2 regions of the uncultured Parolsenella sp. genome follow, and region 1 is predicted to be linked to the other one. Evidence: riboswitches for the same ligand, from Rfam matches in the RefSeq annotation. Region 1 holds a riboswitch; the other holds the start of a gene.
The links. A riboswitch is a leader RNA that binds a small molecule or an ion and turns the genes downstream of it on or off. The one in region 1 is predicted to bind thiamine pyrophosphate.
Positions count from the first base shown of each region.

Region 2: another riboswitch for thiamine pyrophosphate. It lies ahead of Q3866_RS06040 (YkoF family thiamine/hydroxymethylpyrimidine-binding protein); the one in region 1 lies ahead of Q3866_RS03595 (MTH1187 family thiamine-binding protein).

Region 1 covers NZ_CATVTL010000003.1:156,943-161,147, forward strand. The annotation lists gene Q3866_RS03580 (ABC transporter ATP-binding protein) at 1-297, opposite strand, end outside; gene Q3866_RS03585 (ABC transporter substrate-binding protein) at 300-1,349, opposite strand; gene Q3866_RS03590 (ABC transporter permease) at 1,349-2,119, opposite strand; gene Q3866_RS03595 (MTH1187 family thiamine-binding protein) at 2,124-2,432, opposite strand; TPP riboswitch at 2,506-2,587, opposite strand; gene Q3866_RS03600 (glucose 1-dehydrogenase) at 2,872-3,672, shown strand; gene Q3866_RS03605 (acyl-CoA dehydratase activase) at 3,782-4,205, opposite strand, start outside.
Region 2 covers NZ_CATVTL010000009.1:14,963-19,167, reverse strand. The annotation lists gene Q3866_RS06050 (ABC transporter ATP-binding protein) at 1-237, opposite strand, end outside; gene Q3866_RS06045 (ECF transporter S component) at 230-832, opposite strand; gene Q3866_RS06040 (YkoF family thiamine/hydroxymethylpyrimidine-binding protein) at 979-1,629, opposite strand; TPP riboswitch at 1,750-1,846, opposite strand; gene Q3866_RS06035 (6-phosphofructokinase) at 2,373-3,452, shown strand; gene Q3866_RS06030 (hypothetical protein) at 3,653-3,781, shown strand; gene Q3866_RS06025 (M18 family aminopeptidase) at 3,989-4,205, opposite strand, start outside.

The sequences.
Region 1 (4,205 bases):
GCGCCCCGGCTTGCCCGTGACGTCCTCGCCATGCAGCAGCACGCTGCCCGAGACGGGCTCGGTGAGGCCCGCCATGCCGTGGAACAGCGTCGACTTGCCACAGCCCGAACGCCCCACGAGACACACCATCTCGCCCGGCGCGAGCTCGAGCGACACGTCGGCCACCGTGGGCGAGGTGCCGTCGGTCCAGGCAAGGGTCAGGTCGCGCACGACGAGCGCGGGCTCGCGTCCGTCCGCAGCGCCGGCCGCGCCGTCCGCGCCAGCCGTGGCGACCTTCTGCGTGTCTCGAAGATCCATCTCTACTGCTCCAGGTAGTCCATGCTAAAGCCGCCGTTGACGTCGAGCGCAACGGGGGTGAGCTGGTTGTCGTTCATCCAGGTGTAGAACGCGGCCCAGCGCTGCGGGTCGATGATGCCCCAGCTCGAGGCGTCGGCCGTGTACTGGTCGGCGAGGTACTCGGCGCTGGCCTTCGCGAGCTCGGCGTCGGTCTCGGGGGCGGCGTCGCACAGGATCTGGGCGGCGTCGTCGGGGTTGGTCACGCAGTACTCGTAGCCCTTCTTCGTGGCGCGCAGGAAGGCGCGGGCCACCTCGGGCTGCTGGGCGAGGAAGTCGTTGTTCGCGACGACGACTGGCGTGTAGTAGTCAAACGTTGAGTCGATGCTGCGGAACGAGAAGTAGTCGCAGGGGTAGTCCTGGACCTTGGCGTTCTGCAGGCCCCAGCCCTCGTAGCCCCACACGCAGTCGAACTGGTTGGCCTTGAGGCCGCTCACCTCGTCGCCGCTCGGCACGAGCTCGACCTTGGAGAAGTCGCCGCCGTCGGTCTCGACGACGCTCTTGATGATGGCCTTCTCGACGTCCTGGTCCCAGGTGCCGTAGCGCTTGCCCTCCATGCCCTTGGGGCGCGTGATGCCGTCGCCGGCGCGGCTCATGATGCCCGAGGTGTTGTGCTGGATGGTGGCGGCGATGGCCGTCACGGGCAGCTGGTCATCGGAGCCAAGGTAGTTGGCCATGACGTCCTGGTAGCTCATGCCAACCTGGGCCTTGCCGGTGCCCACCAGGGCGTCGGCGCCGTCCTCGGGCGGCTGGACGACCTCGACCTCGAGGCCCTCGTCGGCGTAGTAGCCCTTGGCGATGGCCACATAGACGCCCGAGTGGTTGGTGTTGGGCGTGTAGTCGAGCACGAAGGTGAGCTTGGTGAGGTCACCCGACGTCGCGGCGGCGTCGGTGGAGGCGGCGTCGGTCGCGGGGGCGGCGGCACCCGAGGCGCCACATCCGGCAAGGCCGGCGGCGCAGACGGCGGCAGCGCCGGCAACGAAGCCGCGGCGCGAGACGAGCTTGTTCATAGTCATTACTGGTCTTTCCTCTCTACCCTCTCCCACGGCATGCACGCACGGCGCAGGGCCGAAACGAGGCCCATGAGCGCGAGCGACAGTGCCGAGATGATAAGGATCACGGCGAACATCTTGTCGTACGAGTAGGACTTGCGCACGCGCGTCATGTAGACGCCCAGGCCCACGAAGCCGCCGAGCCACTCGGAGACCACGGCACCCACCACCGCGTAGGTGGCGCTGATGCGCAGACCCGCGAAGAACTGCCCCATGGCGGCGGGCAGCTTGGCATAGCGAAATATCTGCGCGCGACTGGCACCCATCGAGCGCATGAGATCGATGGCGTCGGGGTCGACGCTCCTGAAGCCGCTCGCGAGCGAAACGGTCACGGGAAAGAACGTCCCCAGCACCACGAGCAGCACCTTAGGCATGAGCCCGTAGCCAAACCACAGCACGAGCAGCGGCGCGATGGCCACGGTGGGGATCGTCTGCGAGACAGTCACGATGGGATCGAGTGCCCGGTAGACCACCTCGAAGCGGTCCATCAGCACCGCCACCGCGAAGCCCACGGCAACGCCCAGGGCAAGGCCGATGACGGCCTCGGCGATGGTGGTGACCGAGTGGCTCAGCAGCAGGGGCAGGTCTGCCACGAGGGCCTCGACCACCTGCACCGGGCTGGGCAGCAGGTAGCTGGGAACGAGGCCCACCGAGCAGACGAGCTGCCAGAGGGCGACAAGCGCCACGAGCGTGATGGTGGGGGCAACCCAGCGGGCGGGCGCGCGACGAGCCATGGCCCTACTGCTCCTGCTCGTGGTACTTGCCAACCTTCTTCTCGGTCGAGAGCACGGCCCCGCCCGGCTTATAGTTGATCTTGGCGTAGGTCATGACCTGGCCGCACCCCGCCTCGACGGCGGTGAGCTGGCACTGGCGCAGGACCTCCATGCAGGTGTCGTAATCACCCTCGATGGCCGTCTCGAACGGGCCCACGTAGGGGTTGACGTCGTACTCCTGGATCTTGGCGATCACGGCATCGACGACGCGGATCGTGTCCTCGTCGGTGGCCGAGTCCATCGGCAGCACCTGGATGGCTACGCTACATTCCATGCAAACCTCGCTTTCCGCGAGGACCAAAAAGGCCCTCGCCATTGGCGGGAGCCTCATACGCGCACGTTTGGGGTCCCTACGCTGGCATTACCCAGATCAGGTCAAGGGTCGGACCGGGATGGGCCCCTCTCAGCCGGCGTGCCGCCAGCTCCCCTTTAGATCGCGGCCCAGTCTAGCACGTTTACATAAGAAGAGACAGGCCCCACACCGTGGTACCGTGGAGGCTCCACGCGACAAGTTGGGACAGTAGCCATCAGGCGGGGCGGCGACCCCGTAGGTCAATGTCTCAGTTTGGGACGAAATAGCCCGGAGCTTTATCGTCCCAGCGGCCTACGCACAACCGCTTAGCCCTCATAGGCGCCCGCCCACCCAACCCAGGATGGGCGGGCGTTCCTATTTCTTGATACTTAACATATTAATGTCGCGGACAGGGGCGTCCGTGACCCCACAGAAGGGATTCGTCATGCGCTTTGAGGGTAAGAGTGTCGTCGTCACCGGTGCCAGCGCCGGCATGGGCCGCCAGATCGCCTACGACTTCGCCAAGGAGGGCGCCACGGTCGTGGCCGTTGCCCGCCGCGCCGAGCGCCTCGAGCAGCTCGCCGCCGAGGTCGCCGAGGCCGGCCTTCCCGGCAGGGTCCTGCCCTATGTGGGCGACGTCTCGAGCCGCGAGGCCAACGAGGGCATGGTCGACTTCGCCGTCTCCCAGACCGGCAAGCTCGACATCCTCGTCAACAACGCCGGCATCATGGACGGCTTCGAGCCCATCGCCGACATCGCCGACGAGCGCTGGGACCAGGTCTTCGCCGTCAACGTCAAGGGCCCGATGTACGCCATGCGCAAGGCCGTCCAGGTCATGCTCGAGCAGGAGACGAAGGGCAGCATCGTGAACGTCGCCTCCATCGGCGGCACCAACGGCGCTCGCGCCGGCGTGGCCTACACGGCCTCCAAGCACGCCCTCGTTGGCATGACCGAGAACACCGGCTACATGTACGCCAACTCCGGCATCCGCTGCAACGCCGTCTGCCCGGGCGGCGTCGAGACCGAGATCGCCGACTCGATGATGGCAGGCTCCGGCATCAACCAGTTTGGCATGGGTCGCGCCATGGCCGGCCTCGACTCCGACATCCGTCAGGCCAAGCCCGAGGAGCTCGCCTCGGTCGTGCTGTTCATCGCCTCCGACGAGGCCTCGTTCATGACCGGCGCCTGCGTCAAGGTCGACGGAGGTGTCTCCGTGAACTAGCTGGGACAATACCTGCCTGAGCAACTGTCCCACTCAAAATGGCCGGGGTGGCCGCTTGCACAAGAGCGGCCACCCCGGCCTTCTTACGTCTCAAGCTGCCGAGAAGAACCTACAGCTCGCAGGCCTTGAGCGCGGCGCCGATTGCCCCGGCGTAGCGGGCCTCGGGGCAGGTCGTGACCTCGCTGCCCAGAAGCGCTCCCAGACGCTCCACCACGTAGTCGTTCTCGCAGAGTCCCCCCGTGAGGAAGTAGGGGGCGTGCGACCCCTGGCCCGCGAGCGACGCCACGCGCGAGACCACGCTCTCGATGATGCCGTGGGCGATGTTCTCGCGCGGCTCGCCGCGACCCACGAGGCTGATGACCTCCGACTCGGCAAACACCGTGCACATGCTCGAGATCTTGACGTCCTCGCCCGCGCGCGCCAGGCTCGCGAGCTCCACCTGGTCGATGCCTAGGCGGTCTGCCATGACCTCGAGGAAACGCCCCGTGCCGGCCGCACACTTGTCGTTCATCGCAAACTTAGTGACGCGCCCG
Region 2 (4,205 bases), on a different contig from region 1:
CGACTTTCCGCAGCCAGACGCCCCCATCACGAGGACGACCTCCCCCCGGCCAACGGTCAGGGAGAGGTCGCTGAACACGGGGGCTGCGCCCTCGCCGTAGCGAAAGGCGAGGCCCCGCGCCTCGAGTGCGGGCGCCGGGACGGCAGCGGCAGCGGCGCCGTAGCCGTTCGCGGCGGCCTGGGCGCTTGCGACGCCCCGACCACCCGCGACGCAGTTGTCGACGCTTGCGCTAGGCACGGTTGCGGCCCAGGGCATAGCCCTTGAGCAGGCCGGTCTTGGCCAGGCCGTCGCCGATGGCCTTGGACAGGAAGCCGCAGAACACGACGGAGCTCACGAGGCGTACCACGAAGAACATGACGAGCACGGGAATCGAGAGCAGGCCGTAGCCCGAGCGGATGAAGCTCCACACGAAGCTGATGACGGTGCAGAAGACGGCGGCGAGCATCATGTCCTTGGTCTTGAAGCTCTTGTAGTGGCCAAGGGCAAAGGCAAGCTCGGCGCCGGCGCCCTGCACGAGGCCGGTCACGATGACCATGGGGCCGTACATGTTGCCAAGCAGCACCTCGATGAGCGCGGCGATGACCTCGGACACGAGGGCCACGCCCGGGCGCTGGATGATGTAGGCGGCAAGCGTCGAGACCATGAACCAGATGCCAAAGACGATCTCGTTGCCCATGGGGCCGATGCCCATCGGCGTGAACGCGGCGACCATCGCGGCGGCGGCGTACACCGCGATGAGGTAGACCACGCCAAAGACGATGCAGAGCATCGCCACGAAGATGATCTCCTGAAGCTTCCAGCCGCCCTTGGCGCTGTCCTTCTCGTTAGCCATTGCTATCCCCTCTCGCCCGGCTCGCGGGCATCGTGTTGGCCCGCACCCCGCGGGCCCGTAACGCTGGTCTTTTGCGCATCCACCGCGGTGCGCGGTGGATGCGCGCACGGTTGCACGGTCGCCATGGACGGCGGCACCGCGCGGTCCTACTCGGCGGACTCGTCCGTCGGGCTGTTGACGTTAATGGTGAAGTGCAGCACGTAGTGGTGGACGCTCTCGGTGTCCTCCATGAGCTGGCAGACGTCCTGCAGGTAGGCAAAGATGTCGCGGATCGATCCCTCGATGCGCGTGGCGTAATGGATCGTGGTGGGGTTGAGGCCGCGGTCTTCGGCCATGCGCCAGACGGCCGCGATGTCGTCGATGTAGTCGCCCACGCCCATGGGATAGAGGGCGAGCTTGCACAGGGCCGGCTGGGTGGCCGCCTCGACCAGCGCGTGGTTGGGGGCCTCGCCCTCGACGCTCAGGACCGAGTCGCCCGAGACATCGCCGGGGCAACCCTTGGAGACCTGGCCCTCGAGCGCCATGTGGACGTTCTCGGTCCAGGCGCTCGCGAACAGGCCCGCGACGGCGTCCATGACGTAGGGCAGCTTGCCGCGGTAGACGGTAGAGAGGGCATCGGACTCGCTCCAAACGGCCGAGGTGTCGACGCGGCCGAGGGCGCCCAGGATGATGTCGACGAAGTTGTCGCACATGGGGTAGAGCGAGAAGCGGCAGCCAGAGATGGGCAGGCTGGTGCCGCGGCCGGCCCAAGGAAGATCGGGGCGGTTGCAGCCCTCGCAGCAGGATTCGTCGGACATGGTTTCCTCTCCCTATGAGTTGCGTTTTCGCAGGTGGCAGGCGCGGGCTCGGTAGAGAGGACGAATCTGCAAGGTGGGACCGGTGGCCAACGGCATACGGCCGTGGCACGAGAAAAGCCGCCGTAAAGCGGAGAGCTTCCCTACGCTGGTCCTAACCAGGTCAGGTTCAAGGGGTTGGAAATCCTCTCAGCTCTTGCGAGCACCCCCAGCTGTGTTGCGCAAGCCTTTGTTCGCGCAACGGCATTGGATTATACGGCGAGCGGTTGCCACGTCAAGTGTCGTTGTTGGCGGCAGGGCATTGGGGAAGCCCCTGATTCGAAAACCCATCAAATAGGTAACCTACGAGGGACTCTTCGAGTAGAGCGACCCTCATGGCAATAAAACCCCAGTTGGCCAATGGGCCGGCAGACGACCTACTTGGCACGCGCGCCGGAGGTTACCTATTTGATGTGTTTTTTGGCAGACTGATGCCCCCTCGCAGGCCGGACCCGGCAAATTACCCCATCAGTTGTGTAGCCGAATCGGTGGTTGCCAAAGTAGAGAGCTTCCCAAACCGGCAAACCCCAGTTGGACAACGGACGACCGGGCCGACTACCCAACCCGCTGCCTCGCCCCTACCCAAACGTTTACGCAACGGGCACGCCCGCTTGTGCAACACTAATGCGCAAGGAAAACCGCAACCAACGCCGCGGCGCTCCCCGGCCGCGACCGCGCCCCTGCGCGCGCCCACAGGAGGGATGAACATGTTTAGAATCGGCCTGCTCACGAGCGGCGGCGACTGCCAGGCTCTCAACGCCACGATGCGCGGCATCGTCAAGACCATCCTCAAGAACTCAAAGGACAAGGTCGAGATCTTCGGCTTCGAGGACGGCTACCAGGGCCTCATCTACGGCCGCTACCGTCAGATGAAGTGGAAGGACTTCTCGGGCATCCTCACGCAGGGCGGCACCATCCTGGGCACCTCGCGCACCCCGTTCAAGCTGCTCGACGTCCCCGAGGCCGACGGCGTCGAGAAGGTCCCGGCGATGATCGCCACCTACCGCAAGCTCAAGCTCGACGTGCTGTTCGTGCTAGGCGGTAACGGCTCGACCAAGACGGCCAACCGCCTGCGCGATGAGGGCCTCAACGTCATCGCGCTGCCCAAGACCATCGACAACGACACCTGGGGCACCGACATGACGTTTGGCTTCCCCAGCGCCATCGACATCGCCACCAAGTGCATCGACGACATCCACACCACGGCCAACAGCCACCGTCGCGTCTTCGTCATCGAGATCATGGGCCACAAGGTGGGCTGGATCCCGCTGTATGCGGGCATCGCCGGCGGCGCGGACGTCATCCTCATCCCCGAGATTCCCTACAGCATGGACAACGTGGTCGCCGCGATCGAGCGGCGCGAGAAGGACGGCGGGCGCTTCGCGATCGTCGTGGTGGCCGAGGGCGCCATCTCGCGCGAGGAGGCGGCCATGAAGAAGAAGGACTACAAGAAGAAGGTGGCCGCGAGGGTGCAGCCTTCCGTTGCCTACGACATCGCCGAGGAGATTGCCCAGCGCACCGACCGCGAGATTCGCGTGGCGGTGCCGGGCCACACCCAGCGCGGTGGCGAGCCGAGCGCCCAGGACCGAATCTTTGCCACCCAGTGCGGCGTCGAGGCCGCGCGCGGCGCGCTCGCGGGCGAGTTTGGCTACATGATTGCCCAGCGTGACGGCCACATGGCGCGCGTTCCGCTCGAGCAGGTGGCCGGCAAGCTCAAGTACGTCGACCCCAACTGCGAGCTCATCCGGGAGGCCAAGCTCCTGGGCATCTCCTTCGGCGACGAGTAGGCCGAGAGGGAGGTCAGGCGGCGTCCCAATGGCCCAGCCGAGAGGGACGCCGGGCAACACCCGAACGACTTGGCCGAGAAAAACTGCAGGCACCAACCCATGCCCGCGATGGCACGCGCAAGCGCCGCCATCGCGGGCTTTTTTTGAGAGGCGCATCCCGTACAATTTAATAAAGGACAGCCGCCAGCGGGGAGGCGACCATGAGCGAGACGACCGTTCAGTTCATGTGGTTCATCGTCATCACGTTGGTGGCAACGCTGTTGCAGATCGCCCTGTTCCTGGGCGTCGCTGCCCTGGTCGTCCTCATCGTCAAGAAGCTGTGGAAGTAGCGGGCTGGCCGCGAGTCCGCGCGGCGTACCCGCCCGGCCCGTCAGCATCGCACCGGCCTACCCGGACCGCCGGCATCGTACCGGCTCGAACCGGCCCGCCGGCATCGCGCTCCACCTCACTCCCGCACCCATTCAACCAAAAAGGCGCCCCGCCGCCGAACGGCGTCGGCAGCGGGGCGCCCGCGCGTCAATCCAAATTAGCAGCCACTACGCCAGCGTGGCACCATCGGCACCGTCGATGCGGACGTCGGCGTCGTAGAACGCCTTCACCGCCGCGATCGCCAGGGCCACGTCGCGCGTGCCACCCGTCTCGTAGCTCGAGTGCATAGCCAGCTGCGGCAGGCCCACGTCAACGGCGTGCGTGCTGACCTGCGTGTTCGACAGGTTGCCCAGCGTGGAGCCGCCCGCCATGTCGCTGCGGTTG